One region of the Pseudoalteromonas issachenkonii genome, then DNA from elsewhere that is predicted to be linked to it. Evidence: predicted binding sites of a transcription regulator. Region 1 holds the regulator's gene; each other region holds the start of a gene.

The links. The regulator sigma-54, encoded in region 1, starts transcription at its own class of promoters, with help from an activator protein. The targets are predictions, from matches to a motif close to GTTGGCACGNNNNTNGNNT.
Region 2: the regulator sigma-54 is predicted to act here: its motif matches at 5,345-5,363, upstream of PISS_RS03175 (DUF2726 domain-containing protein).
Region 3: the regulator sigma-54 is predicted to act here: its motif matches at 3,159-3,177, upstream of PISS_RS12865 (BON domain-containing protein).
Region 4: the regulator sigma-54 is predicted to act here: its motif matches at 2,831-2,849, upstream of flgJ (flagellar assembly peptidoglycan hydrolase FlgJ).

Annotation. Positions count from the first base shown of each region.
Region 1 is NZ_CP011030.1:460,722-468,461, forward strand. Features, by position in the region: gene PISS_RS02090 (HPr family phosphocarrier protein) at 1-9, opposite strand, end outside; gene rapZ (RNase adapter RapZ) at 34-876, opposite strand; gene ptsN (PTS IIA-like nitrogen regulatory protein PtsN) at 896-1,348, opposite strand; gene hpf (ribosome hibernation promoting factor) at 1,353-1,640, opposite strand; gene PISS_RS02110 (RNA polymerase factor sigma-54) at 1,667-3,166, opposite strand; gene lptB (LPS export ABC transporter ATP-binding protein) at 3,501-4,226, opposite strand; gene lptA (lipopolysaccharide transport periplasmic protein LptA) at 4,223-4,762, opposite strand; gene lptC (LPS export ABC transporter periplasmic protein LptC) at 4,752-5,306, opposite strand; gene kdsC (3-deoxy-manno-octulosonate-8-phosphatase KdsC) at 5,303-5,854, opposite strand; gene PISS_RS02135 (KpsF/GutQ family sugar-phosphate isomerase) at 5,855-6,826, opposite strand; gene PISS_RS02140 (calcium/sodium antiporter) at 6,830-7,740, opposite strand, start outside.
Region 2 is NZ_CP011030.1:686,179-693,918, forward strand. Features, by position in the region: gene PISS_RS03155 (peptidoglycan DD-metalloendopeptidase family protein) at 1-1,199, opposite strand, end outside; gene tyrS (tyrosine--tRNA ligase) at 1,690-2,889, shown strand; gene PISS_RS03165 (cobalamin biosynthesis protein CobD/CbiB) at 2,929-3,891, opposite strand; gene mtnN (5'-methylthioadenosine/S-adenosylhomocysteine nucleosidase) at 3,892-4,599, opposite strand; gene PISS_RS03175 (DUF2726 domain-containing protein) at 4,709-5,305, opposite strand; gene folE2 (GTP cyclohydrolase FolE2) at 5,408-6,328, opposite strand; gene arcB (aerobic respiration two-component sensor histidine kinase ArcB) at 6,536-7,740, shown strand, end outside.
Region 3 is NZ_CP011030.1:2,770,708-2,778,447, reverse strand. Features, by position in the region: gene yaaA (peroxide stress protein YaaA) at 178-957, shown strand; gene PISS_RS12870 (mechanosensitive ion channel family protein) at 1,063-2,019, shown strand; gene PISS_RS12865 (BON domain-containing protein) at 2,765-3,085, opposite strand; gene srmB (ATP-dependent RNA helicase SrmB) at 3,325-4,551, opposite strand; gene PISS_RS12855 (tRNA1(Val) (adenine(37)-N6)-methyltransferase) at 4,628-5,326, shown strand; gene PISS_RS12850 (DUF2147 domain-containing protein) at 5,421-5,879, shown strand; gene fldB (flavodoxin FldB) at 5,927-6,448, opposite strand; gene xerD (site-specific tyrosine recombinase XerD) at 6,554-7,480, shown strand; gene dsbC (bifunctional protein-disulfide isomerase/oxidoreductase DsbC) at 7,553-7,740, shown strand, end outside.
Region 4 is NZ_CP011030.1:2,482,508-2,490,247, forward strand. Features, by position in the region: gene flgK (flagellar hook-associated protein FlgK) at 1-1,796, opposite strand, end outside; gene flgJ (flagellar assembly peptidoglycan hydrolase FlgJ) at 1,798-2,793, opposite strand; gene PISS_RS11545 (flagellar basal body P-ring protein FlgI) at 2,930-4,024, opposite strand; gene flgH (flagellar basal body L-ring protein FlgH) at 4,037-4,720, opposite strand; gene flgG (flagellar basal-body rod protein FlgG) at 4,735-5,523, opposite strand; gene PISS_RS11560 (flagellar basal body rod protein FlgF) at 5,545-6,288, opposite strand; gene flgE (flagellar hook protein FlgE) at 6,422-7,740, opposite strand, start outside.

The sequences.
Region 1 (7,740 bases):
TAAGCGCATGACATGTTCTCGCAAGCTTTGATTTTATTCTTGTTCTCGGTGGCGAATTTTTACATTAGGATGACTCATTGCAAAGCTTTCGCCAATGGTTTGCGCTAAATAAACAGAGCGGTGTTGCCCACCGGTACAGCCAATTGCAATGGTTAAGTAGCTGCGGTTATTTCGTTCTAAATGCGGCAGCCATGTTTGCACAAATGTTTGAATTTGCCATGTAAATTTTTGCACTATGCTGTGACTTGCTAGGTAGTCTTTTACTGGTTGATCCAGCCCCGTAAGTGGCTTAAGTTCAGGCTCCCAATGCGGGTTTGGTAAAAAACGGGCATCGAATACGTAATCTGCTTCTTTAGGGATGCCGTGTTTAAAACCAAATGACTCAAAGGTAATGATCAGTTGTTTATCTTTTTTTCCGAGTATTTTTTCACGAATAGATTCAGCAAGCTGATGCACACTTAAATCCGTGGTATCAATCATATAATCAGCACGGTTAATCAATACATCAAGTAGTTGTTTTTCTTTTTTTATGGCTAAATCAAGCGGCAAAGAATCAATAGATAAAGGGTGGAGACGTCGCGTTTCTGAAAAACGTTTTATTAATGTTTGATCGTCACTGTCTAAATAAAATACCGTTGGTTTAGTAAAACCAGGTAAATATTCAATGATTTCATTAAACTGCTGTTGCTCTTTAGGTAGATTACGCACATCAACACTCACGGCAATTTTATTATAACTGTCGGAAACACTGCGCACTAATGATGGTAATAAATTAAGTGGAATATTGTCTACACAATAATAACCTAAGTCTTCCACAACGCGTAACGCCACAGATTTACCTGAGCCTGAACGACCGCTTATAATTATTAATTCCATTTATCACCTTTCTTTATTACTACGATTGACTGACGATAACCTGATACAGTTCGCTATCCGATTTGGCGGCGCGTAACTGTTTACAAAATTCTTTATCATTGAGCTTATCAGCAATCGTGGCTAGCGTCTTCAAATGCTGCTGATTATCGCCATCGGGAACAATTAACGCGACAAAAATGTCAACCGGTCGGTTATCAATCGCATCAAAATTAATAGCTGTTTCGCTCACTAAAATCAAAGCAAGGGGCTCTTGAGCACCACTCATGCGACCATGTGGAATAGCAATGCCTCGACCAATGCCTGTACTTCCAAGCTTTTCTCTTGCAGTTAATGCATTAAGAATATCTTGTTGTGTTAAATAGGGCAGCTTATTGTGAGCCAATTCACTGATAAATTCTAAAATTCTTTTTTTACTATTAAAAAGGACCGCAGCTTTACTGCAGTCCTGACAGATAAGTGAGCTTAGTTTCATAGTGTTAGTGTCGAGCAAGTTTCTCTTTGTGTTTAATTACTTGACGATCTAGCTTGTCAATGAGCGAGTCTATAGCGGCATACATATCTTGATGCTCAGTAGAGGCAAAAATCTCAGCGCCACTAACATGAACGGTTGCTTCAGCTTTTTGGTTTAGTTTTTCTACATCGAGAATAACGTGCACATTCGTTATGTGATCAGTGTGCCTCTGTAACTTCGAAAATTTACTATTTACGTAGTCTCTAAGCGAGTCGGTAATATCTACATGGCGACCAGTTAAATTCAGTTGCATAAACATTTTCCTCTTTGTTGTACGCCTTAAATCAAACTTTTACGTTGATTAGACGGGGGAATAGCTAGAGATTCGCGATATTTTGCAATGGTTCTCCTCGCTACTTTAATTCCTTGCTCTGCCAATATATCTGCAATTTTACTATCACTCAATGGTTTAGCTGAGTTTTCTGCAGCGATTAATTTTTTAATTAATGCACGTATTGCTGTTGATGAACATTCGCCACCATTTTCAGTACTTACATGGCTTGAAAAGAAATATTTAAGCTCAAAAATGCCACGTGGTGTATGCATGTATTTTTGCGTAGTAACACGCGATATAGTCGACTCATGCATTTCCACCATTTCAGCCACATCGTTAAGCACCATAGGCTTCATAGCCTCAGGACCGTGTTCAAAAAAGGCCTGTTGCTGCTGCACAATACAGTTGGTTACTTTAAGTAGCGTGTCATTTCTACTTTCTAAGCTTTTTATAAACCATTTAGCCTCTTGTAAGTGCGAGCGAATAAACTGGCTATCACCACTTGATTTAACCGTACGCGACATAGCTGCATATTGGCTATTTACTCTGATCTTAGGCATGCTATCTGGGTTTAATTCAACTACCCAACGACCTTTAACTTTTTTAACCGACACATCAGGAATAACGTATTCAGACTCTTCTCTGACAATAGTGTCTGCCGGTTTTGGGCTGAGCGTATGAATCAACGTCATGATTTCTTTAAGCTCATCTTCTTTAAGCTTTGTTTTTTTCATTAACGTGCGATAGTCACGTGCAGCAAGTAAATCAATATGATCGGTTAAGATCATTTTTGTTTCGTTTAAAAAAGGTGTGTCTTTATCAAATTGATTTAGCTGAATACACAAGCACTCTTGTAAACTACGCGCGGCTATTCCCACTGGATCAAATAGTTGAATACGCTTTAGTACCGCTTCTATTTCGTCAAGTTCAACTTCATCTTCGCCGTCGTTTTCTTGGTTAAAGCTTTCTAATATTTCTTCACAGCTAAGGGTTAGAATCCCTGAGTCGTCTACAGCTTCTACAATTGCAATAGCTATCGCTTCATCGGTAGGACTAAACGGCGTCAGTTGAAGTTGCCACATTAAATACTCATGCAGCGTTTCAGTCGAAGAGCCTTGATAAATAGATTCATCTTCTGGCATTGGGCCCGATGAAGAGGCAGGCGCAGCGCTCATATATTCATCCCAAGTAACATCCATAGCCATATCATCGCTAATAGTGTCTTTGGTCATTGCTTCGCCGCTATCTTGCTCATACTCGCTAGGTTTATCGTCAGCTGAGGCACTTAGCGTTAAGTCATCGTTATCGGCTTTTTGTTCGTTTTTACCTGCAGTGTCTTCGCTGTAATCGTGTTCTTCAACTTCAAGCAAGGGGTTGCTATCGAGCGCTTCTTGAATTTCTTGCTGGAGATCCAATGTACTGAGTTGCAATAAGCGAATTGCTTGTTGCAACTGTGGAGTCATTGTAAGTTGCTGGCCCATGCGCAGCTGTAATGATTGCCTCATGTATCTCTAACAATCCTTTTAAATTACGGTCTGTTGACCTTTACGGATTAAAATTTGTTCAAACTAGGGGCGGTTTAATTGCGGCGCGAGGTTTGTAACCTAGTGGGCTAAGTCAAAACCGAGCAACAAAGAGTAAATCGTCCCTAGGCAGAACCCGAAGGGCAGCGCCTGTTTGGCATTGATGCTGCGTTATCGCCTATTTATGGGGAATACCACACCACATAGGCTCTGCCTTGCCTAAATACCAAACAGACTGCTGCAAATTCAACCTTGAAAGGTCAACAGACCTAAGTATAATTAATCTTAGCAGATGCTTAGTGGAATAACACACATATTAGAGCTTGAACTGCTCGCCTAAATAAACATCGCGTACTGTTTTATCGTTTAATACATATTCTGGAGTGCCTGATGCAATTAACTCCCCATGAGAAACTATGTAGGCTTTTTCACAAACATCAAGAGTTTCGCGTACGTTGTGATCTGTGATCAATACGCCAATTCCTCGGTTTTTAAGATGCTCTATAATCTTTTTAATATCTAATACTGAGATAGGATCAACCCCCGCAAAGGGTTCGTCTAAAAGGATAAATTTAGGGTTTGCTGCTAACGCGCGAGCAATTTCAACGCGGCGACGTTCACCACCTGATAAAGCCATACCTTGACTATCGCGGATATGCTGAATGCTAAATTCATCAAGTAAATTATTTAAGGTATCTTCGCGTTGTTGTTTATTTAATTCTTTACGTGTTTCTAAGATAGCCATTAAGTTTTGATAAACAGTCAGCTTTCTAAAAATAGACGACTCTTGCGGTAAATAACCAATCCCTAAACGCGCTCGGCTGTGCATCGGTAATAAAGTAATATCTTTATCATCAATTGATATTTTGCCTTTATCGCTAGGCACAAGGCCTACAATCATATAAAAAGTGGTGGTTTTACCTGCACCATTAGGGCCAAGTAACCCCACAATACTGCCAGCTTCAACCTCTAGGCCAACGTTTTTTACAACTTCACGACCTTTGTAGCTTTTAGCTAATAGCTCTGCTTTTAATGTGCTCATGGTTGACCTTTATCATCTTCTTTTTTATTTTCAACAGGGACTAAAATAGTGTGTACACGGTCTGTTGAGTTTTCGTCTTTTTCTGCGCTAATTAACTGCTGCTCGATATCGTAAGTGATACTTTTAGCTGTTATTTTTTGACCTGCTTGAGCAATGCTTGCATCGCCGATTAAGGTTAAAAAACGCAGCGACACATCGTAACGCACTTCATTAGCACTGGCGCTCATTATGGTGCCATCAGCTTGTGTTTCTTCAAAATATGCAGGGCTGCCTGTGGCAATTAATAACTGTTTGTTATCGCCTAGGTCATCGCGTTTATGCACTTCTAAACGGTCAGCTGTGATACGGCGATTACCATGAATAATTTCAACATTTTTCTCAAAAATGCCTACGTTTTCTTTTAATTGACCTTCTTGCTTATCTGCACTAATTGAAATTTGATTAGCAGCGGGGGCTTCAGCAGGTTCAGCGCCATTACTGTTAAAAGCAATTAATAGTGAGGGAACAATTAAAATTTTAAATAGGTTATTGGTCATAATATAGGGTTCGCGTATGGTTAATAAGTTTAATCACCTCGGTTTTTAAATCGGCCTCAAGGCCTTTACCTGTGATTTTTAAATTAGGTCCTGTAATAACGACAGGCTGCTGTGATTGCATGGTTAATAGTTTTATATCAACATTGATGGTCTGGGCGGTGATCGTATCGATCATGGCGTTATCTACTAAGTTTTGAGCGGTTACATTACCCTCTAACACCAGTTGACGGTCGTCGTAGAGGGTGGCTTCATCGGCGTTAATACGCCATGTTTGCTGCTCGTTGTATAAAGTGAATATAGGCTTTTCAAAAAAGGTAAAACCGAGTTGTTGATACAACTCCATTTTTACCGCAGTTACCTTATGGCTCACTTTACCTTGTTCATTATAAGCCGTTTGTTTTAGCTCAATAGCGGTATAATCAGGCTTAGCAATAACTTGTGTTTCTTCGCTTGCAGTAATATCAACCTTAGTAAAATAAGGATACCAGAGCCAAACCATACAGCTTATGAATAAAACGCTCAGTATAATGCGCGCTACATTCATGAACTCGTTCCTTGGCTAGTTAGTGGCTTGTTATTTTCGAGCATAAGTAAGTCTGTCAGCTCTCTTACCGCACCAAAACCGCCGGGCAGTTGGGTTACATAATGTGATAAACGTTTAATAAGTGGATGAGCATCGTTTACGGCAACCGCAAAACCGACTTGCTCCATTACTGGCATGTCTGGGCCATCATCACCTATATAAGCAATTTGCTCATCGCTAAGCGCTAATTTTTGTTTTAATTCTTGATAGGCTATAAGCTTGTCTTCTTGGCCTTGATATATATGTTGTACGGTTAAACTGCTCATACGTTGCTGCACTATATGAGAATGGCGCCCAGTGATTACGGCGACTTCAAAACCGCTGTTAATCAGGGCTTTGATACCAAATCCGTCTTTGGTGTTAAATGCTTTGAGTTCTTCACCTTGGTTTCCAAGGTAAATACGGCCATCAGAAAATACACCATCAATATCACAAATTAATAGCTTTACTTTTTTTGCGCGCGCCTTTGCATCATCACTTAGCGGTTGATAGAGATCTTCAAATTGCATTTATAGCACTCCCGCTTTAAGTAAGTCTTGCATATTTAGTGCGCCAATCGGTTGATTATGCTCATTAATTACAATTAAACCATTAATACGTTTTTGTTCCATAATATTTAACGCTTCAGCCGCGAGCATCTCTTGGGTGGCTGTAGTACACGACTTGGTCATCACAACATTAATTTCAGTGCTATGAATGTCAATACGTTGCTCTAAAATACGGCGTAAATCGCCATCGGTAAACAGGCCTGATAATTGCTGGTCACTATCAACAATAGCGGTCATGCCGAGTCCTTTGGCCGACATTTCAATTAAGGCATCTTTAATCGTTTGCGTCTCGTTAATGATAGGTGTATCAGCACCACTGTGCATAACATCTTTAAGAGTTAAGAGTAATCGCTTGCCTAAGCTACCACCAGGGTGCGATAGTGCAAAATCATCAGCAGTAAAGCCGCGTGCTTCTAATAATGCCACCGCCATGGCATCACCCATAGCGAGTGTGGCAGTGGTACTTGCAGTAGGTGCTAAGCCCAATGAGCAGGCTTCTTGTTCAACTTTAATACACACATGCACATTTGCCAATGTTGCCATGGTTGAGCCTTGGTTGCCTGTCATGGCAATCATTTTGGCACCAATGCGCTTTAATACTGGAATAATATTAAGTACTTCGCTGGTTTCACCAGAGTTTGAAATGAGGATAACCACGTCATTTGCTGTGATCATTCCTAAATCACCATGGCTTGCTTCACCCGGGTGAACAAAAAATGCGGGGCTGCCGGTACTGGCAAGAGTGGCGGCTATTTTGTTACCAATATGGCCTGATTTACCCATGCCAATAACAATAATACGACCTGAGCAGTCAAACATTAATTGACAGGCTTGGTTAAAGCTTTCATTAACGTATTGTGTAATATCGCTGAGTGCTTGGCGTTCAATCTCTAGAACACGTAACCCTTGTTGAATAAAGTTTAGCGTTGCCATGGGCTATCCTACTTGACTAAAAATATAACCTTGGTAAATCATAAATGCGACGATGAGCAAGCCACCTTCTATTCTATTGATACGTCTTTGACCTCTAAAGTTCAATGACATAGCAATTAGCGCCAAGGTTGCGCCAATCATAATAATAACATCACGGTTAGCTACCGAAGTATCGATAACCGATGGATTAATTAATCCTGCCAGCGGTAATACCGCTAAAATATTAAAAATATTCGAACCAACTATGTTACCCAGCGCTAAGTCATCTTCATTTTTAAGCACACCTGCAATTGAAGCTGCAAGTTCAGGTAAGCTGGTGCCTATAGCAATAATGGTCAAACCAATCACTAAGTCACTTAAGCCAAAATATTTTGCGATATCAACGGCTGAGCCAACTAAAAAGTGTGAACTAACCGGCAGTAAAATCATACCCACTACCAGCCAAAAAACAGCTTTTTTGGTTGGTACGTTGTCAGGTACTTCGTCACAGGCTTCGCTCACAAACGGATCGTCTTGGTTTTTAGCTCGCAGTGAGACAAAAATAAGTCCGCCAATAAAAACAACAAAGCCAGATAATAAGGCTGCACCTTCAAAAAATGAAAAATAGTTATCTGAAAAAATATACCAAGTTGCAATGGAGACCAGCAGTACCAGTGGAATTTCACGTTTTAACGTACTTGAAGATACTGATAAGGGTCTTAAAAGGGCGGTAATACCTAAAACTAATAAGATGTTAGTGATGTTTGAACCAACTGCATTACCCACGGCAGTATCGGTTTTATTTGCCAAAGCTGCTGAAGCCGATACCATCATTTCAGGCGCAGAAGAGCCCATAGCTACCACGGTTAAACCTACAATTAGCGTTGGCACGCCAAAGTTTTTAGCCAGTGCTGCTGCACCATAAACAAACCTGT
Region 2 (7,740 bases), 230 kb from region 1:
TTTACGGTTTTAGGGTTACGGTGAACGCCGTTAACCAAAAACTCATAATGTAAATGCGCACCGGTTACACGACCAGTTGAGCCAACAGTACCTATTTTTTCTCCCTGTTTTACCTTTTGCCCCGTTCTGACTAAGCGCTTGTTAAGGTGTAAGTACTTAGTAACATATTGAGTACCATGGCTAATAAATACGTAATTACCATTATATTTGCTATAGCCTGCTTTAATTACTTTACCATTACCCGATGATACAACTGGCGTGCCTGTGCGTGCAGCGTAATCAATGCCGCGATGTGCTTTCACTTGTCCTGTAACAGGGTGTAGGCGGCGAGGGTTAAAGCTTGAACTAATATATTTGAAATTAACAGGCGCACGCAAAAAGGCTTTTTTCATACTACGGCCTTCAGGGGTGTAAAAGTTACCGTCTGTGTGACGAATAGCGGTGTAACGCTCACCTTGGTTTATAAATTCAGCAGCAATAATTTTACCGGTGCCAATAAACTCACCGTCAACAAAATGAGACTCATAAATTAAGCCAAATTCATCACCCTTGCGAATGTCGTTAGCAAAATCGACATCCCAACCAAATATATCGGCAAAGTTCATGATTTGGCGTTCACTTAAACCTGCTGCAATTGCAGAGGTCCAAAAGCTACTTGAAATTTCCCCACCGGCTGTTTTGCTCAGTGTTTCTATTTCTTTGCTGTCAATTGAGGTGTCGTATTGGCCTTCGTCATTAAGTGTGACGAATAGCGTATCCGTTTTAGAAATAACGTAGCGTAATTGAGCTAATGAACCGTCTTCGGCGGTAGCAAAGCTTAACGTTTCACCTGGGTGAATTTTAGTTAGCTTACGTGTTTCAGCGTTGGTGTTTACAAGTTTATGCAGCGTTTGCGCAGAAAAACCGGCACGCTTAAAAATAATTGCTAAGTTGTCACCATTTTTAACTTGGTGATCGACAAAATCATATTCTGGAAGTTTTTGTGCTGCCTGCTCTGAATTTAGGTCTGTGAGTTTTTCGTTCTCACCTACTTTAATTTGTAATTCATAGCGCTTACCAATTTCTAGTGTGTTTTCACTATTGTCTTTGGATGCAGTGGCTTTTTCAGAAGGAAGAAAGGCTAAGGCAACAATAGCAGAAACCAAACCTAGAATAAGCATTTTGTGTTTTTTGGGGAGCGTGTTAACCACGTGAACCATAACGTGCCTTTTTCTGCTGTCAAGATAATAAATAGGTTATATTGCAGGATATAACGAATAATCTGTGAATACTAGTATTTTGTAGATTTAAACTCGAGTTAAATTAGGCTAAAATCATAGGGTATTCAGGCTGTTTGTGTTTAAAGTTGAACTGTTACACTATTTTATATTCTTGGATACTTTGCTTTTTCATCATAATGTTAAATTAGCTTATAAAACGGTTTAATTACGAGAAGTGATTAATTTGTAAACTGTTTTTAGTTTGTGATAAACACTTTTGGCGTATTATTAATCGCTCGTTTATATCCCCTTTTAGAACGTACACCCTGCATTTTAGTTGGTGCTGCGATTAGTTAAAAAAGTTGTTCTAATTAGGTGGAAATTTGTTATGTTAGCTAAATAGTTTTATTTGCTTTGTGATAACGCGCTAGCAATAAACCGTGAGCATATTACACCCCTTCGTTGTCAGAATTTTTTGGAGTAACACACAGTGGATTTACAAACCGCTCTAGCAGAGATAAAACGCGGTGCAGAAGAGATATTAATTGAAGATGAGTTGGTTGAAAAATTAAAGTCGGGGAAAAAGCTAAAAATTAAAGCTGGTTTTGATCCTACGGCTCCAGATTTACACCTAGGTCACACTGTACTCATTAATAAAATGAAAACCTTTCAAGATTTAGGTCATGAGGTTATTTTTTTAATTGGTGATTTTACCGGTATGATTGGTGATCCAACGGGCAAAAATGTGACCCGTAAACCACTTACACGTGATGACGTGCTTGCCAACGCCGAAACCTATAAAGAGCAGGTGTTCAAAATTTTAGACCCGGCTAAAACAACCGTCGCTTTTAACTCTACATGGATGGAGAAATTAGGCGCTGCGGGGATGATAAAATTAGCCGCGCGTCAAACTGTGGCGCGTATGCTTGAGCGTGATGATTTTAAAAAGCGCTATGCTGGCGGTCAATCGATTGCGATTCATGAGTTTTTGTATCCACTGGTGCAAGGCTGGGATTCAGTCGCATTAGAGTCAGATGTTGAGCTAGGCGGCACCGATCAGCGTTTTAACCTATTAATGGGTCGTGAGCTGCAAAAAGATGAAGGTCAAAAACCACAAACAGTATTAATGATGCCTTTACTTGAGGGAACTGACGGCGTTCAGAAAATGTCGAAGTCACTCGGTAATTATATTGGTATTACTGATACACCTTCAGATATGTTCGGTAAAATCATGTCAATTAGTGACGTACTCATGTGGCGTTACTACGATTTGCTAAGTAGCCTTTCTATTGAGCAAATTGCAGCGCAAAAACAGCGTGTAGAGCAGGGCACTAACCCGCGCGATATTAAAATTGAATTAGCTAAAGAGCTAATTGCGCGTTTTCACAGTGAAGCTGATGCGCAAGCTGCTCATGATGACTTCATCCAGCGTTTTCAGAAAAAAGCCTTGCCAGATGAAATCCCTGAGCTGACAGTTAATATTGATGATGAGTCAATTTTAATCGCTAACTTACTTAAAGAAGCGGGCTTAGTGGCGAGTACCTCAGAGGCCATGAGGATGATCAAACAAGGTGCTGTAAAGCTTAACGGCGAGGACAAAATTACAGATACCAAATTGGAAATTGTAAAAGGCACAACGGCTATTTACCAAGTAGGTAAACGCAAATTTGCAAATATCACCGTAGCTTAAAACTGCGGACATTATAAAAACCAGCTACGGCTGGTTTTTTTATGCGAACTTAAAAACGAGAACAGCCTTAATAATTTCAACGCTAATAATAATCAGAAGCCAAAAAAAGCGAGTTTGGTTAAGTGTATTGAGTAGTTGTGGTACGTCATCGGCGTTGGGAAGACGCTCTACACCGACACGCATTTTATTAAAACGCTGTGTATTATAAATAGCAGGCCCACCAAGTTGAACCCCCAAAGATGCAGAACATACACTAAGTAACCAGCCTGTATTGGTTTGATAAAAGTGTCGGCCATAATGCTTAATATAATGCATGCTTTTTTTACTGGCCTTTAGTGAGGCAATTGTCAGCGCGAGTAAACGTATGGGAATGTACTCAACAATAAAAAGAACCAGTTTAAGCGGCATCAAAAAAGAGCTGTTAGGGGCTATATCACTTCGCCACGCCTGTTGAATTAGAGTGATTAAACGATAGGCGAGAGCGGCGACGGGGCCCAATACTAAAAATATGAAAATTACCACAAAGTAATGACGCGCCGTTCTAAGTATGACACTTTCCATAATGGCTTTAATGATCCCGGGGCTTGAAAGTGCATTAACTTCACGGGCTACTAGTGGCTTTAATAATTCGCGTGCTGTCGATTTTTGATTTTTTTTGACTAGCCTAGCTATGCGTATCGCTTTTTTATTCAGGCTACTGTTTTCTAGGCATAAATATAAAATAAGACCTGATAACAGCTCGGGGTAAAAGGCAAGCTGAAGCAGTAAAACTACAATAATAAGCACAGTACTAAGTATAAGCGTACTTGCCATTGAGGCTGCTAAATAATGATATTGCTTGGTGTCTGTTTTTTTATAAATACGCTGGCTTATAGCGCTAAAAATAGCAGAGAGTATGTGGTTAGGGTGATACCAACTTACTAAAGGTAAAAAGCGCTCAGCAAGGAGCGCACAAATAAATACAATAAAGTCCAAATGATTTTGAACAATATTATTGAGCATTTACAGCGTAACCGCCGTTAATTTCTCAAGTAAAGCTACGACCATTTTTGATGAATTTATAGAGGCTGTTTCTAAGTATTCTTCAAATGATTGCGGCGACTCTTTGCCTGCAATATCAGACATTGAGCGAATAACAACAAATGGTGTATTAAGTGCAAAACACGTTTGCGCAATTGATGCACCTTCCATCTCTACTGCTAGCATTGTAGGGAAGTCACTGCGTGCTTTTTCAATACGAACAGGGTCGCACATAAACGAGTCGCCAGTGCAAATTAAACCAACAAGGGTTTTTACTTCACTAATTTGTGCAATTGTTTGCTCGGCTGCTTCTACAAGTTTAGGGTGAGCAGTAAAACCTGCTGGCATTTGTGGTACTTGGCCAATTTCGTAACCAAACGCTGTTACATCAACATCGTGATGACGTACTTCAGATGAAATTACTACATCGCCAACGTTTAGTGATGGGTCGAATCCACCGGCAGAGCCAGTGTTAATAACACAATCTGGATTGAAGTTATCGATAAGTAATGTGGTTGCGATTGTCGAAGCGACTTTACCAATACCTGATTGCACTAAAGTGACGGTATTGCCTGCAAGCTCGCCTGTGTAAAAAGTAAAACCAGCCTTGGTTAAAACTTGTGGATTTTGCATCGCCTCGCGCAAAATTTTAACTTCTGGCTCCATTGCGCCAATAATACCAACATTCATAGTGTTAAATTCCTGAGTTTGAATACGATGATTATACTGCAAAAAATAACGTGGGGTAAAACAAACAAAAATGCGAGCTTAAAAAGCCCGCACTTTATAAACTTATTGATTATATTTCAGCAAGGGCTGTTGATTGTGCCTTTGCTTGAGAAGGAGACAGTACCGCCGGTTTATGAACTCTAGCACGCGTAGGTCGTGAAGGTTTAGATGCCGCTGGCTTACCTAATTTAAACATAATTGCATCGCGTACTTCGCTTGGGCGGTAGCCTGCCTTCACTTTCATACGAATATGTGGAATACCTGCGGCTTCCAATGCGCCATTAACAAACCAGTCGCGCTGTGCTTTGTGGCCATCTTTATTGGCGTTATTAACTAAGTCAACCGCAGCCACTATGGTCATTTTTTCTTTATCTACTAAAACAAAGTCGAGCTGCTTATTTTTTGCTTTAGTCATTGCCGCACGTTTAGATTTGACAGACAGGCCTTGTTTACAGTCAATCACATCGATTAGTTTAACGCGACTAACAATTTTATATTGATCGCCAACAGCGCGCTCTAATAAATTCAGAAACGCTCCTTCTACTTGGGTAAATACACTTTGCTTACGAGTAAAAGGATAAGGGTTTCCGCCGTCATCATTAAATTTTGACGCAACGACAGATGCCCCAACAACTAGCACTAATATTAATAATAAAGCGAATTCCATACGGTAACTCCATAACAACAAATTGACACTGCTTTTCTAAAGCAATTTATGTGCCTAAATAGTTGTTATGGTTGTTTTATTAACGAATGGGGATGAGCACTATTATGCTTTATAACCGCCTTCAATACCTTTTACGGCAATCGCAACTGCATCATGAGCATGTAAAGACTCATAATGGTTAATTTGCAGGAAGTAATCGCTAAACTCTTTTGACTCTAACGTCGTTTTAATTTTTCGTGCTGCGTCTTCACAAAACATTAAATTTTGACCGTTTAAGCGAGCAAACTCTTGTTCGTCTTCACGTTTTACCGCAGCTTGTACTGGTGTTTTTAGCTCACCTTCTAGTAAGTTTATTAAGTTAACCACATCAAACTGTTTAATGTTATTTGCTAATTTAACTTTAACATTAGCAATTGAACGCTGTGAATGCGGGGTTGCTACAATGCCTTGAGTTGTTCCAAGCCACTCTAAAACTTCTGATTGAGTGAGTGTTTCTTGAGAAAACTTTTCGCTGAATGCGTTTTGAATTAATTGGCGAGCCAGTGCTGCAGAGCAGGGGCAAGTTGATGAATAAGTCACATCAACGCTGAGCTCAAAACTAATAACGCCTTGATTTATAGTGCTGGTAAGTACAATGGGATAGCTTTTCCAACCTGCTTTACCACTAAGTAATGACTTACGGCGTAGCGGCAATTCAAATTTAAATTCAATGTGTGCTTTATCACTTAAGCCTTCATGACTGGTGATAAAGGTATCTAAGGCTTGTGCTAAGGTTTGTGGATTGACCTGTTGCTCAGTTGAGAGGTGATCCAACGCTAAAAATAGTCGCGACATATGAATGCCTTTAGCATCTTCTTTGTGTAAATTAACAAAGGCGCGTGCTTTTGCATTAACGGTAACTGGAGCTAAATCAAGAGATTCAAAAATAAAAGGCAGCTCTATATCGCCCATACCTACCCAGTCTAATTTACCTGTTTGTAATGCGGCAGCCGTGTTAGCAATATCTGGCATAGTTTTTTGCATGATACGTTACTCGTTATTTGCAATATTTAAAACGCCGCATTTTACACTAAATAAAGATTTGCTGAAATGCAGCAAATAACACCAAACATGAAATTTTATTGTTTTTGTCGCACAACATGAAAATAGCTGATAGAAAATGCTAAAATTAGCCTTTAACCTTGAAAGGTCAACAGACCCTAAGCATTTAGCTAAGAGAAAAACTGATATATGACTGATTCTTCTTTGAACCCGTGGGTTCGAGTTCTTTCCAGTTCAATAACTCGTTTTGGTGAGTTTAAAACTGCTGCTATTTGCTATGCATTATTACTAACAATATCGCTGGTTTTATCAAGTATGTTTTATTACGTTGCCATAGGCGAAGTAAACTTGGTTGATATACTCGCCGTGGTATTTTTTACCTCGGTTGTTTCTCCTTTAGTTATCAGCATATTATTAAACTCTATTCGGCAACTTGATGCCTCTTATGCTTATTTAGATAGTGCCACAAAACAAGAGAAGCTTTTAAATCAAACCCTCAAAGACAATATTAACCGCTTAAATATTGAAATTGACGAACGTAAAATGGCTTTTCATGCCAAACACCGAGCAATAGAAGAGCTTAGGCGTGAAATTGCAGAGCGTAAAAAAACACAACAAGAACTCGCACAGCAAGGCATGTTACTGCGCTCAATAGTAGACTCCTCGCCGGATTTATTTTATTACCGCGATAACAACGGGGTGTTTGCCGGTTGTAATAAAATGTTTGAAGAGGTAATGGGCAAAACCAGTGGCGAACTTATTGGTAAAGCCGCAGAAGAAATATTCCCAAGCCACTTTTTATCAGAAGTACTCAGAACCGATGAGCAGGTTGAGCGTACGCACCAAGGTTTAACTATAGATGTGGAGTACTCAGTAAACGGTGAAATTAGGTGGTTTGAATTGCGTAAACTTCCCTTTATTAATGAACAAGGGGATTACATTGGTTTACTTGCGTTTGGCCGTGATATAACCAGTCGTAAAGAAGCTGCGCAGGCACTGGAAACAGCTTATAAAGATAAAGGGAAATTTATTGCCACATTAAGCCATGAGTTACGCACACCGCTTAATGGTATTGTGGGCTTAACGCGCATGCTACTGGATACCGAATTAAACAAACAGCAACGCAGTTGGTGTAATACCGTGTTTTCAAGCGCCGAAACGCTAGGTAACATATTCAACGATATTATAGATTTAGATAAAATTGACCGTGAGCAGTTAGATATTGCCGCCAACGAAATTAATGTTTCGGACTTTATCAACGATGTAGTTAACTTTGCAGGCCTTATTGCTGAGCAAAAAGAGCTTTCGTTTGAAGTGAAGCGTTCTGGCATGCTTGACATATATGCTTTGCTTGACCCGACTCGTTTACGCCAAGTGGTGTGGAACTTAATTAA
Region 3 (7,740 bases), 1.1 Mb from region 1:
CTACCTTAATATAGCTATACTGCAACAGTGTGACAATGCTTGATAGGTCTTATGTCCTTATCAATAAAAAAACGGTAACGGTTGAGTTTTAGGTAGGATAATTTTAAACAAAACGTGCTTTTCGTTTCATTTAATGTTGAAATTGACATTAAATAATTTACAAGTCAATAGCTAACTATGATCACTGTTATTTCACCAGCAAAGAATCTTGATTACGACACGCCACCCGCAACAGATAAGTTCACTCAACCTGAATTACTTGAGCACAGCGAAGCGCTCATGAAAGTATGCCGTGAACTAACTCCTGCGCAAATTGGCAGTTTAATGAAAATTAGCGATAAACTCGCAGGCCTCAACGCAGCGCGTTTTAGTGAGTGGGCACAACCATTCACTACCGATAATGCTAAACAGGCCGTGCTTGCCTTTAACGGCGATGTATACGGCGGGTTAGATGCTAATACCCTCACTACTAAGCAGCTTGATTACGCTCAAGACCATTTACGTATACTTTCGGGATTATACGGAGTATTAAAGCCGCTTGATTTAATGCAGGCTTATCGCTTAGAAATGGGTACAAAACTTGAAAACAGCCGGGGTAAAAACTTATATGAGTTTTGGGGCAGTGTTATTGCTAATAAACTTAACGACGTATTAGCGGCACAAGATGCACAATACTTAGTAAACCTAGCCTCTAACGAATACTTTAAAGCAGTAGATAAAAAAACGCTTAACGCACACATTATTACACCACACTTTAAAGACTGTAAAAACGGCCAATATAAAGTGATTAGCTTTTACGCTAAAAAAGCGCGCGGCATGATGGCACGCTACATCATTGAAAATCAAGTGACTCAATTAAGCCAACTCAAAGAGTTTACTGTGGCCGGCTATTACTTTAGCCCAGAGGCAACCACCAAAGAACTTGAACCGGTATTTTTACGCGAAGAGCAAAACTAACACACTTTTTAAAGTATTTAATAAGCCATGCATTGCATGGCTTTTTTATACTGGCGTTATTTTTGCAAACCTTAGATTACTAACCCTAACTAAGGTATAAAATAAATGCTCTCAATTCCCTCAATTACAGAAGCCGAAAAGTTGATAGAAGAAAAGCTCGGCGGTTGGTTTGATGTAGTTATAAGCCATATCCCTAATTTTATTGTTGCGGTGATCATTGCCATTCTATTTTCATTTATTGCGCGTTTGGCAGGCAAAGGAATGAAAAATGTTTTACGTCGCTCGCTCGACTCTACGCAAATTGCCGATTTAATGGCCTCAATATTTAAAGTTATTGTACTGAGTGTGGGGGTATTTATTGCCCTTGATTTTATGGGCTTAAAAAGTACTGTCACTTCTCTGCTTGCTGGTGCAGGTATTGTTGGTCTTGCCATTGGTTTTGCTTTTCAAGATATGACCGAAAACCTGATAGCGGGTATTGCCATGGGAATTCGTAAACCGTTTAAAGCGGGTGATGTCATAGAAACCGATAATGTGTTTGGTTCGGTACATTCAATAAACTTGCGCAACACACTAATAGAGAGCTTTTACGGGCAATTGATACTGGTACCTAATAAAATACTATTTAGAAATGTACTGCGTAATTACAGCACCTTAGGGGTAAGACGAATAGAAGTGCCGGTGGGTATTTCTTACGCTGACGATATAGAAAAAGCCAGTGAGGTCATCGTCGACAAAATTAACCAATTTGACTTTGTGATCCGCAAAAATGAAACCGCTGTTTATGCCGAAGGCTTTGGTGATAGCAGTATAAACTTGTTGGTGTGGTTTTGGATCAAATACCCTGGCGAGCCTGATTTTATGACGGTGCGTCACAAAGGAGTTGTGGCTGTAAAGCAAGCACTCGATGCCGCTGATATTAGTATTCCGTTTCCTATTCGTACGTTGGATTTTGGTATTAAGGGCGGTGAAAAACTCGATGCCATGATAAGCGATAAAATAAGTCAGCAGTCAGCAAATAAAGAGGGTGACAATAATACTGATGCAAGCCAAGGTGAGTAAATAATTTAAAACCCCGAAGGTAAAAGCATTGGGAAATAGTTACTGACTATCAGCGCGTTTTTACAAAGTAAAACGCGCTTTTTATAATAAATAATATAAGGGTCTGTTGACCTTTGCGGATTAAAATTAGTTCAAACTAAGAGCTATTTAATCGCGACGCGAGGTTTGTTGCCTAGTGGGCTCGATAACTGCTCCTGCGTTATTCTACTGGCTTACATCCATGTAATAATAAGTAAAAACCGAGCAAAGCTTCCGCGTCCAGCTCACGCTCCTTACCACCATCCATGTAGCCAACAAAGAGTAAATGTCCCTGGGTAGAACCCTTGGCTAAATACCAAACAGACTACTGCAAATTCAACCTTGAAAGAACAACAGACCCAATTGATAATCTGAAGTAATTAAAGCCTTGCGCTAACTGCCTTAAAAGCATCTCAATTATAAAACTATATCGATAAGGTTTCTCATCTCAAAATAGATTATTTAATCAGCCGAACTAGAGCCCAAGCTTGATGTAAGCGCTTTATAATAAGTGTCTATAAACAAAGGTTTCAAAAGTATAAGCAGCTGCAATGAGCGTCGCGATTGGTGCGTAAATTAAAAGGCATTTAATTAAGTATTTAAACTGGCTTGGGAATATGCTCTGCAGTGAATTATATTGTGCAAACCATAAAAAAGCGCCGCTTGTGTTGGAGAAACAAGCAGCGCTGAGGGATAAGTTAAGCGTATTGGTTAAGAAAAAGTTGTATTAAATGACACTAATTTTGTTATGAATGATTTTAACCCCATCCATATTTTCTAAAAACTTTTGTGCAAGAGCGCGTTCAAAACCGTTATTGGCTTCACCTTTAAGTTCAACGTCACCGTCATTAACGTATACGTTTAGTTTTTCTAACTTTAAATTTGGGTTAGTGCGCAATTCATGAGTAATAGATTGTTGTAAATTAGGTTGTGTAGCCACACTGCTAACTACAGCTAAATGCGTTGCTGCACTGACTTTAAAAGCAGAGACTAATAAAAATAAACAACAAAACGAAATAAAACCGATAGTAAATTTAATGCGACTCATAACTATATCCTTAGTGTGTTACTAAAAAACAACGCCATTACTCGGCGTTTTAATACTCGTATATTCGATAGGGTTACAAGTTTCATTCCAAGGTTAACTATTTGAAATAAATTACTATTTTATTAATTAGTTATTCAGCTAAGTATTTTTTACATATTACTATGAATAGCTTACTCACTGTTTTTAAGCCACAAAAAAGCCGACAAACGTCGGCTCAATTAAATGTGTTAAAGCTAAAGCTATTTTTTCTTTTTAGCTTTGGCTTTTTTCTTTGCTTTCATTTTTACTGGATCTTTACGCTTTTTAACCGGTGGCTTGGCTTCTTTATGCTTTGGTTCTAATCCTTTAAATACACGGCGTTTTAGCTTTTGCTCTATGTAACGTTCTACTTTGTAAAGTATGCCAATGTCGTGCGCTTCAATGAGTGAAATTGCAATACCTTTTTTACCCGCGCGACCTGTACGGCCAATACGGTGTACGTATACATCTGCAGTGCGAGGCATATCAAAATTAATTACGTGGCTTATATCAGCTACATCAATACCGCGGGCCGCCACATCGGTAGCGACTAAAATACGGGTTTTGCCACTGTGGAAGTTTTCCATGGCTTTCATGCGTTTGTCTTGTGGCATTTCACCACGTAGCCACGCAGCTTTTACGCCGTTATTAGTAAGCTCACCAATTAGGGTTTCAAGGCGCTCACGGGTTTTTACAAACACAATCGCTTTACTAACATCAGGGCCATTTAAAGTGTTAACTAATAGCTCTAGTTTATGGCGGTAGTCGTCGGCTAAATGAACCCATTGATGAATTTTAGCTTTTTCTTTACGTGATGATTCGGCTTCAAGTAGCGCGGGGTCGTTTAAAATACGCTCAGCAAATAATTCTACGCTATCGCCCTCAAGGGTGGCTGAGAATAAAAAGCACTGACGACGGTTTTTAGCTTCATCACAAATGCGCAGCATTTCTTTACGAAAACCCATGTCGAGCATGCGGTCGGCTTCATCAAGAATGAGCATTTCTACGTTTTCTGCGTGGAAGTTCTCGGTTTCCAAATACTCCATTAAACGCCCAGGTGTGGCGATTAAAATGTCATTATTATTTTCAAAAATTTCTTTGTGTGTACCGTAGTTTATACCGCCGGTAACCACCCCAATTTTTAACTGGGTTTGTTTTGCAAGTAACTCACATTGTTCATGAATTTGATAAGCAAGCTCGCGCGTTGGGGTCATAATTAATACCCGTGCAAAGCCCGGATCACGACGTGGGAAATCCATTAAATATTGAATTGCCGGAATTAAAAATGCCGCCGTTTTACCCGTACCTGTTGGTGCCGACGCTAAAATGTCGCGTCCTTGCAACGCCTCAGGAATGGCTTGTTGTTGAATGCTAGTGGGGGTTTCATAGCCCATTTTATTAATAGCATTGAGTAGCTTATCATCAAGATCAAATTCAGAAAATTGCATAGAGTGTCAAAAATAGGGGACAATTGCCGTTAATTATACGCACTTAAACCTGCTTGGTGAATGAAAAGGTGAAAAAATGTCTGGTTTTGCATTTAAACAATTTAAGGTTGAGCACGACCAGTGCGCCATGAAGGTCTCTACCGATGGTATTTTACTGGGCGCATGGGCTGATTTAAGCCACGCAAATACGTTACTTGATATAGGAACAGGTACAGGGTTACTGGCTCTAATGTGTAAGCAACGAGCGCCACATTTAAAGGTGAGCGCGGTTGAAGTTGATGAAGCCGCCTACCAGCAGGCTTTACAAAATTGCCAGCAAAGCCCTTGGCCGGATATTAGTATTTACCATCAGCCTATTCAGCAGTTTGAGGCTGTGGGTTTATTTGATTGTGTTATAGCTAATCCGCCTTATTTTAATCACAGTTTAAAAGGTGATAATGCAGCGCGAAATACCGCTCGCCATACCGATGGTTTAAGCTTTGCAGAACTGCTTGGTGCGTTTAGGCAACTAAGTCATCAACATTCGCGTTTTAATCTTATTTTACCCACCACTGAGGCGCAGTTATTTATAACATTAGCACAGCAGCAAGGGCTGTATTTAAATCGTCACTGCCAAGTACAAGCTATGCCAAATAAGCCCTTTAGCCGCAGTTTGATGACTTTTAGTTTTGATGATGGCGAAGTAAGTAAAAGCACCCTATGCATAAGGGAGTTAAGTAATGCTTACAGTCAAGACTACATTGCACTGTGCAAGGCGTTTTATTTAAATATGTAATACCACGCTGTATGCCTAAAGCATTTTTACGTAGAGTGTTTTATAAAGGATTGTTAGTATGGCACCATTATTGACTCATATTTAAAGTAATTTGATGAATTTATTAACTAAAAAATCAAAAAAAATACTATTACTAGCCCTTTTAGCGGGCAGCTTATTTAACACCTCTGAGGTTTTTGCTAACCCCACACCGGTTGGGCTTTGGAAAACTATTAACGAAGAGACCAACGAGGCTAAGTCGTACGTGCGCATTACTGAGCAAGATGGCGTGCTGACTGGTAAAATTGAAAAAATACTCAATAAAGCCAAGCAAGATGCACTTTGCACCGAGTGTGATGGTGATAAAAAGAATCAGCCTATGTTGGGGATGACCATTATTGAAGATGTGACCTATGCGGGTGACGGTAGTTGGGAAGACGGTGAAATTCTCGACCCCAATAATGGTAAAACCTACAGCGTGCGTTTAACACCGCAGCAAAATGGCGAAAAACTAGAAGTGCGCGGTTATGTGGGCTTTTTTTACCGTAACCAATACTGGTTAAAAGTAGAATAGTTAAGAATTAAAAAGCGCTGCATGGCAGCGCTCTTTGCAATAGTGAGTTATAGGGTTTCAGCGTACTCTGTCATCACTTGTTCTACCCACGTGGCAATACGCTCGTCGCTTAGCTCGTACTGACTGTCTTCATCTAATGCTAAACCTACAAACTGTTTACCGTCTTCGGTAAGGGCTTTTGATGCTTCAAATTCGTAATTACTGTCGTTCGGCCAAAAGCCTAATTGAGTAATGGCTTGGGCATTTATTTCGTCGTGAAGCATGCCTAATGCGTCTTGAAACCACTGGCCATACCCTTGCTGATCGCCCATGCCAAATAAGGCTATAGTTTTACCATTTAGGTCAACATCTTTTATGTCGTCCCACTTTGATTCCCAATCTTCTTGAATTTCGCCAAAGTCCCACGTAGAAATACCAAAAATGATAAAGTCATATTGCTCAGCGTTTTTAAGCGGCTCGTCTTTAATATTATGTAAGCTGACGATATCGGCGCCAATAATGTCGCGTATTTTTTCTGCCGCCATTTCGGTATAGCAGGTAGTAGAACCAAAAAATAAACCAATCTGCATCGTATTTATCACTGTGTAATTGCCTGTTATGATAGGCTCAAGTTTACCGTAAGGTATTTTTAATTGATACCTTCTCCCGTGGTATTACCAACATGAGATCACAACGTGACAACGCTATCTGACGATTTACCTGAACAAAATACTGAGCTAAGCAGCAATAGCGACTTTTTAGAAACCTTTTTAGATAGCCTCTATTTAGAGCAAGGCGTAAGTGAAAACACACTGAGCGCTTATCGCAGTGACTTAGATAAGTTTTGCCAGTTTTTAAAAGGCGAAAACTTAATGACGGTAACCAGCTTAGATGTTGAAAGTTACCTAGCACACCGCGTTGATTTAGGGCTAAAACCACGCAGCACTGCGCGAAGTATTAGTGCATTAAAACGTTTTTATCAGTACTTTGTACGTGAAAAAATAATTAGCGACTCACCTATGGTCAATATTGCTCAGCCAAAGGCAGGGCAGTCGTTACCAAAAACGCTATCTGAGGCCGAAGTAGAAGCGCTATTAAGTGCGCCCAACATTGAAGAGCCAATGGGGCTGCGCGATAAAGCCATGCTGGAGTTACTGTATGCAACAGGCCTGCGGGTAACCGAGCTGGTGGGGCTTAGAATGGAGCAAATAAATTTGCGCCAAGCTGTGGTGTTTGTAAAAGGTAAAGGTAACAAAGAGCGATTAGTGCCTTTAGGTGAAGAGGCCATGTATTGGCTCGAGCAATTTTTAAAGCTCGGGCGCGCGCAAATGATAAAACATGCTACCGATTTTGTGTTTCCCTCAAAGCGAGGAGTGGGTATGACACGACAAACTTTTTGGCATCGGATTAAACACTATGCTATTTTGGCATCCGTTGAGTCGCCGCTATCACCCCATACCTTGCGACATGCATTTGCAACGCATTTATTAAATCATGGGGCTGACTTGCGTGTGGTGCAGATGATGCTTGGCCACAGCGACCTATCAACTACCCAAATTTATACGCATGTAGCGAATGAGCGATTAAAATCGGTGCATGCTGAGCATCATCCTCGTGCTTAAGCGAATTTTTTTGTCACTAAGCCGGTCATATAGACACGATAAGATAAGTATTTTTAGGATAGAGAACCCGTTATGAAAAAATTAATGTTAGCAGGTGCCATGTTGTGCACTAGTTTGAGCGCTTTTGCTAATAGCGTTGCAGTCACTCCGGATGCTACAGATCCTATCGTGACAAAATTTGCCGCGCTAGGGGTGACCGTTAAACAAATTAATCCAAGCCCAGTTGCAGGCTTAAAAGAATTGATCACCAATAAAGGTGT
Region 4 (7,740 bases), 1.4 Mb from region 1:
ACATCGGTTACTAATCCAGCATAGGCCTGGTTCAAGGTTTTATGATTATCGGCTGAGGCACTTGCTACCACATTTTGACGTACTAAATCGCTATTTTGTAAGTCAGCGAGTTTTTGACCATTACGGTTATCATCAAAACCGCCTTCATTAAATTCTAAATTAAAGGTATCTCCTGTAGCCGGTACCCCTTCAATATTAAAGTCAAAACCATAGCCATCATAAGGAGGCCCCGCTTGCGCCAAAATATTGTTAGCAGGCGGTGTAACCGTAAACGTGGTTGTACCATTACCATCAGTAAGTTGATATTCGTTAGCATTAGCAGTTTTAACAATGTTAATAGGACCATTTGCTAAGCCTAAAGGGTTTGTAAAACTGCCGGTAGTTACATCGCTCACATCACCCGGTGAAATAGTCCCAGTGCCTGTATTATCAAGCCCGTCTGCTGTTCTAATTGGAGAGGCCAATGCAATGTCTTCTCCTCGACCTGTTGTCAGCGATATATTGCCAGCCGCGCCACTATTAAGTTTTATCTGAAATTGATCACCGGCATTACCGGCTCCGGTTACGTTTAGCTCTAAACCAAACGACTCCCCGCTGGTGATTGCCGCAGAGTCAATAATGCCACTCGGTGGAATAACAGCTAACGATGCACTGCCTAAAGGCTCGCCTTTATTATCTATTGGCTGAATACTTACTTCGTTAGGGTTCCCCGTATAGGTGATCACAAAATCACTCGCTGGTAGTTCACTGCCTTTACCAGCTTCAACGGTTGCTGACATATTAGCTGTTCCGGTATTTGCTTGATAAACAAAAGCACTGACCGTTGGGATATCAAAAATATCGCCTCCAAGCTCACCGTTTGCATCCATTCCTAAACGGTTTTGCTGATTAAACGAATCAGCAAGCGCAATGCCCATCTGACCTATTTGATTTTGTGCAGGCACCAAAATATCGTCTCTAAATGCCAATAAGCCACCAATTTTACCTTTGAGTTTAGTGGGATCTATTTCTAGTGGAACGGCTTGGCCACCATTTACATCTAAGCGTAACTCTTTAAAATTGGCATCGGGATCGCCACTAATCGAAAACAAGTTAAATGAACCATTTTGCATAACAACCGCTTCACCTGTGCCCATAAATACTTGTTTTTCACCATTAGGGCCATCGAGTGTTTCTATATCAATTAGTTTTGATAAATCACGTATTGCTTTATCACGCTCGTTGTAAGCTGAGCTAGCATCTGCTTCGTTTTTAGTGCCATGAACACCCGCAATTTCTTGATTTAACGAACTAATACTTTCGATTAACGTATTCGCCTCTTCAGAAAATATTTCTAATTGCTCATTAACCACTGCTTTTTGCTCTGAAACAATACCTGCAAGCCGGTCCATTTGATCAATCAGATTTTGCGCATCACTCATCACCAATGAACGAGCAACCGTAGATGAAGGTTGGTTAAGTGCTTCTTGCACGTTGTTAAACATCGAGTTGATACTAGTTGATAAGCTGTTTGATTTTTCTGAAAAAATTTGATCAACCCGACTCGCCTCGCTAACAAATTGATCAAAAAAGCTTTTATTTGAGGTATCTCGGTTTAATTGCTTTTGTGCAAACTCATTTAATAACCGGTACGTTTGACCGCGGCCCACCTGATTATCAATCATGGTAGTAAATTCAGTGCGCTCTCGTACATACCCTTCAGTATTAACGTTTGCGATGTTTTTACTTGTCGTTTGCAATAACTCAGAGTTTGCTCTTATTCCTGAATTAGCAATATTTAATAAATTAAACGACATGTTACTCTACTCCTTGGCGGATAACGCTTGTGGCGATATTCTTTAACTCGTTACTGTTAAGCACTCTTTTTATTTTGTCTGCATAGTTAGGGTCGGTTGCATAACCGGCTTGCTGTAAAGAGTCTAAAAATTTGTGCGGCTTTGCTGTATTGTTTAATGCATCTTGATAGCGAGGGTTCTGTGTTAAAAAATCCACAAAATCATTCACGCTATCTTTTATTGAGTCATACGCTCTAAAGCTTGCTTGCTTTTTAACTGCAGCGCCTTGCTCAAACTCTAAAGTGACCTTACTGGCTTTTTCGCCCTGCCAACTTTTATCTGACTTTATATTGAATAAATTATTTGAGCTATTGCCATCACCTTTACTGATAATATGTTTACCCCAACCAGTCTCTAATGCTGCTTGCGCAACCATAACCGCCGGATTTAAACCAATTTTCTTAGCCGCTGTTTTTGCGTGTTCCCATACGGTGCTTACAAATTCCTCAGCATTTTCAAATGTGCCAGACGCTATGTTTTGTTCGCTTTTTTCAGTTGAATCAACGAGCGGCACTTTTTCAGTGACCTTTTGGTTTTCTTGATGAGGTAAGGTGCTACCCGCACGTTGGTCACTAAAGAAATCAGACGTTGTACGAAGAACAGAGCCTGGCATAAAGTTTTTTCCATCTGGCGATAGTTGCTGCACAATTAAATCTGCAAGTCCCAAAGAGCCATTTGATGAAAGCTCTGTAGCCATCTGTTGGTCGTGCATTTCTTCAAAAAACTTCACGCCACTTGCATTAAATGGGCTTTCTTTGTCTTCAAAAGCCTCATTGGCTTTACGCATACTTTTCAGTAGCATTTGGGTGAAGATAGCTTCAAATTGTGCCGCCGCTTTTTTTAACGCCGCTTTAGATGCATCGGTTGATGCATCACCGCTGTTTAAAGCATCTCGACGCAAAGAGTCTAAGTTGCCTAAATCAAAAAAGTTTTGCTTATCTAGATGATTTGTTTCCATCAGCTTTTTGACACAATAATTAATAATACCTAGTTAAATGCAATAATTGAGCCAAAAGAAGAGTAGCGATGAAAGGTTAAGGATGAAAGGTTAAGGGTTAAAGACCCTAGGGCTTAGGGTCTAGAATCTTATAAAACTAAATTACAACAAGCTGACCGTTAATTGCACCGGCTTCTTTAAGTGCTTCAAGAATCGCCATTAAATCGCCAGGGGCAGCGCCAACTTCATTAATAGCACGAACTAAATCATCAAGGCTTACACCTGGGTCAAATACAAAAGCACGTGAATCATCTTGATTAACGTCAATAATACTTTGTTGGGTAACCACTGTTTCCCCCTCTGCTAGAGGATTTGGCTGCGCCACATTTTGTTGCTCAGCAATGGTCACAGTAAGGCCACCATGTGTAATTGCCGCAGGTTGTAATTTTACATTTTTTCCAATAACTATAGTGCCGGTACGTGAGTTAACAATTATTTTTGCCGAAGTATCCGCAGGCTTAAACTCTAAGTTTTCAAGAGTTGATAAATACGATACGCGCTGTGAGGCATCTCGTGGCGCAACAACCCGAATAGAGGCGGCATCGAGTGCTTGTGCGCTATTTGGGCCGATTAAATCATTTATGGTTTTCTCTAAACGTTTTGCGGTTGTAAAGTCCGGACGGTTTAAATTAAAGGTAATATAATCGTTTTGCATAAATGGGCTTTTAACGGCACGTTCAACCGTGGCACCGTTTGGCACACGCCCTACGGTTGGCGTATTAATAACGACTCGGCTGCCATCTAGGCCTTCAGCACCTAAGCCACCAACAATTAAGCTCCCTTGTGCAATAGCGTATACATTACCATCAACCCCTTTTAAAAATGTTTGTAATAATGTGCCACCGCGCAGGCTGCCAGCACTGCCAATCGATGACACAGTAATATCTATAGTTTGCCCTGGCTTTCTAAATGGAGGGAGTTCTGCATGAACCGCGACTGCTGCAACATTTTTAATTTTTGGCTTTAAGCTCGCAGGTAGTGTAATACCAAAACTATTAAGCATGCCTTTAAAACTTTGCTCGGTAAAACGGCTTTGCTCTCCGGTACCCGGTAAACCAACAACCAATCCATAGCCCACTAATTGGTTTGAGCGCACCCCTTCGACCATAGACACATCTTTAATTCGCTCAGCACTGGCAGTAAATTGCCAGCCTAGTAGCACCATAAAACAAAAAACTTTAAAACCATTCATGTTGAATGTCCTCTAAAAGGGAAACAATGAGCTACTAAAGAAACGCGTTAACCAACCCGGGCTTTGTGCCTCTTGAGTTTGACCCTTACCTGAATACTGAATACGCGCATTCGCAATACGATTAGACTCAACGGTATTATCAGCATTAACATCTTGTGGACGCACTAACCCCTCTAAGCGAATAAATTCTTCACCGGTATTTAGCGTTAGCCATTTTTCACCGCGAATCACTAAATTACCATTTGGTAATACTCGCATCACGTTAACCGAAATATCGCCAACTAGGCTGTTTGATTGATTTGATTTTGAGTCACCTTTAAACGACGCATCACTACCAACCCCAAATTGAATACTATCGCCACCAATATTAACCGGTAAACCACCTAAACCAATAACAGGATCGAGGCTAGCATCTGTTTGTTTATCTGTTTCTGTTTTAGCCGCTTTTGTGGCTTGGGTTGACTCTTGCAATTTAACCGTAATGATATCGCCTGTTCTAAGTGCTTTCTTATCGGCATATAAGTCATTCGATAACTGAGTACTGAATAAAGAGCCAGTTGCTACCACTGGCTCCATATTAGGCTCAGGATACATAGGTGCATAGTAGGGATCGTCCTGCACTACTTCATTATTTTGTGTAGATACACAACCGCTTAACAGTAAAGTCCCTACTGCAAATAACATGATATTACGCATACAATCCCCCAAGACTATAATTGTTGATTGATGTAGCTCATCATTTCATCAACCGCTGAAATTACCTTTGAGTTCATTTCGTAAACTCGCTGAGTTTCAATCAAATTAACCAACTCTTCGGTCACATTTACATTTGATGTTTCAAGTGAACCTTGAATAATTGTACCTAAGCCCTCAACCCCCGGGTTACCTTGAACAGGTGCACCACTTACTGCAGTTTCGGTATAAAGGTTTTGCCCTATAGGCTCAAGGCCCGACGGATTGATAAAATCACTAATAGTAATTTGACCAATAACCACGTTTTCGGCTTGACCTTTAATTCGAACTGACACTTCACCATCTTGAGATACGGTGATTGACTGTGCATCATCAGGCACATTCATTTCAGGCTGAACAACGTAACCGGCACCCGAAGTTACAACTCGCCCCTCACCGTCGGTGGTAAACTGGCCGTTACGCGAATAGGCAATATTGCCATCAGGCTGTAAAACCTCAAAAAATCCAGGACCAGAAATCATCCAATCTAATGAATTTTCAGTGGTGAGCATGTTACCTTGGGAAAAGTTTTTCTGATTAGCGACCACTTTCGTACCCGCGCCCAGCATTAAGCCTGACGGCATTTCGGTGTCTTGCGATGAGCGACCGCCTGGTTGATTAATATTTTGGTAGAGTAAGTCTTCAAAAATAGCGCGGCTTTTTTTGTAACCCACTGTACTGGCATTCGCTAAGTTATTTGATATAACCGATATATCTGTTTGTTGAGCGTCAAGCCCTGTTTTACTTATCCATAATGCTGGATTCATAATAATATCCTCACGTTATAGTTAAACGATGCGCATCAGCTGTTCTTGACGTTCGTCAATCTCTTCAGCTGTTTTCATCAGTTTTACTTGTAATTCAAATTGGCGTTGATGACTGATCATATCGACCATTTCATGCACAGGATTTACATTCGATTTTTCTAATGTGCCACCTAATACTTGTACATTGGCTGATGTTTCGACTATTTGGCCTGGTTTAGCTCTAAATAAGCCATCGTTACCCTTCTCGAGTGTAGCGTTGTTTGCATCAACTACTTTTAGCCGATCAACTTCTTCTAAAAAGTTAGCCGGTGCACCTTGAGGGCGAACTTGAATAGTGCCATCTTTGCTAAATTCAATTTTTTCAATCGGTACAGGTAATATGACTGGCCCACCTTCGCCAATAACTTGACGACCGTCGCTGGTAGTCAACATTCCTTCAGCCGTTATATTTAACGAACCCACTTTTGTATAGGCTTCATTACCAGAGGCATCCTGAACACTCAGCCATGCGTTATCACTCATAGCAATATCAAGGCTGCGACCTGTTTCAACAACACCGCCCGATGTCATGTTTGATCCTGGGCGCTCCTGCATAGCAAAAACACGAGTCGGCAAACCTTCACCGAAAGCCTGCATTGACCGTGCTTGCGCAAAATCAGATTTAAACCCAGTGGTATTCGCATTTGCCAAATTATTGGCTTTAAGAGCAAGCCCTTGCATGCTTTGTTTAGCGCCAGATGCCGCTATGTAGACCATTTTATCCATAACATCGACTCATTAAGAAATCTATGTATGAGTAAATGCAATATAAGTGCCAAATTAAATTTAAGTGTGAATAAGATTTTAGGAGAGGAATAAAAAAGGCTGCACTAAGCAGCCTTAGTAAATCAAAATATGATTATCTGATCTGAAGGATGTTCTGTTGAATAGTTGAGTTAACCTCAAGCGCACGAGAGTTTGCTTGGAAGTTACGCTGCGCACTAATCAAATCAACCAGCTCATTGGTTAAGTTTACGTTAGACTGCTCAAGAGCTGACGAATTAATGTTGCCTAGTGTGCCTGAACCTGGCTCACCCGCAATTGGTTCCCCCGAGGTCAAACTTTTTTTCCATGAAGTGTCACCTACTTGCTGCAAACCTTGTGAGTTTGAAAAGCGCACCATGGCAACTTGACCTAAGTAAGTTGAATCACCATTACTGTAAGATGCAACAACTTTTCCATCTGTACCAATATCAATACCCGCTAAGCGACCTACTGTCGCACCATCTTGCTCTAGTGCTTTCACCTCAAAGCGACTCGCATATTGAGTAGGCGTTCTATTTGCAGTACCGGCCTCATCGCGCCAATTAATCGCAATATCATCAAATTGGGCGCCATTAGATAAAATACCCGATAAATTAGCTCCGGTTAAATTAACATCAGTAAAGGTTGGACCAACATTTGGAGCACCATTAGTCGTTGCAGGCAAACCGCTAGCATCAAACCCAAAGGTACTTAGCGGGCTTGGTGTTGCTGTCGCGGCACCAGTTGCATCAAAGGGAGTTTTATCAAGCGTACCATGTACTTGCCATTCATTAGGCGCTGTTTTTACAAAAAAGAATTGTAGAACATGTGGCTCACCAAGTGAGTCATACATTGTGGTCGATGTCGAAGAGTTATAAGTAGTACTGTCTGTTGCATCAAAAGGGACAGCTATTACATCTTCTCGAGAATCGACGTTAAATGATGTATAAACGTTTGAAGTAGAGCGCGGAGAGCCCGAAGAATCTGGTATTTGTAAAGCAGATGAAGTACTAAGACTTACAGAGGTCGTATCACCACTAACTTCATCAACTGGGAAGCTTTGTAAAAAATTACCTTTAGCATCTACAACAAAGTTATCTTTATTAAGCTTAAATGCACCCGCACGCGTGTAGGTAAAGTCTTGTGCGCCTAAGTCTTGACTGGTAGCAAAATACCCCTCACCTGTGATCGCTAAATCCAGTGAATTATTAGTAAACTGCAGCGAGCCCTGATGAAACTGCTGGGCAACCATAGTGGTTTGTACACCATCACCATTTTTCGTTTTACCGGCGCTAAATACTGATGATGCGTACACATCAGCAAATTCAGCGCGAGACTCTTTAAAGCCCGTGGTATTTACGTTGGCAATATTATTGGCGGTAACATCTAAATCTTTTTGTGCGGCAGCAAGGCCTGTTAATGCAATATTGAAGC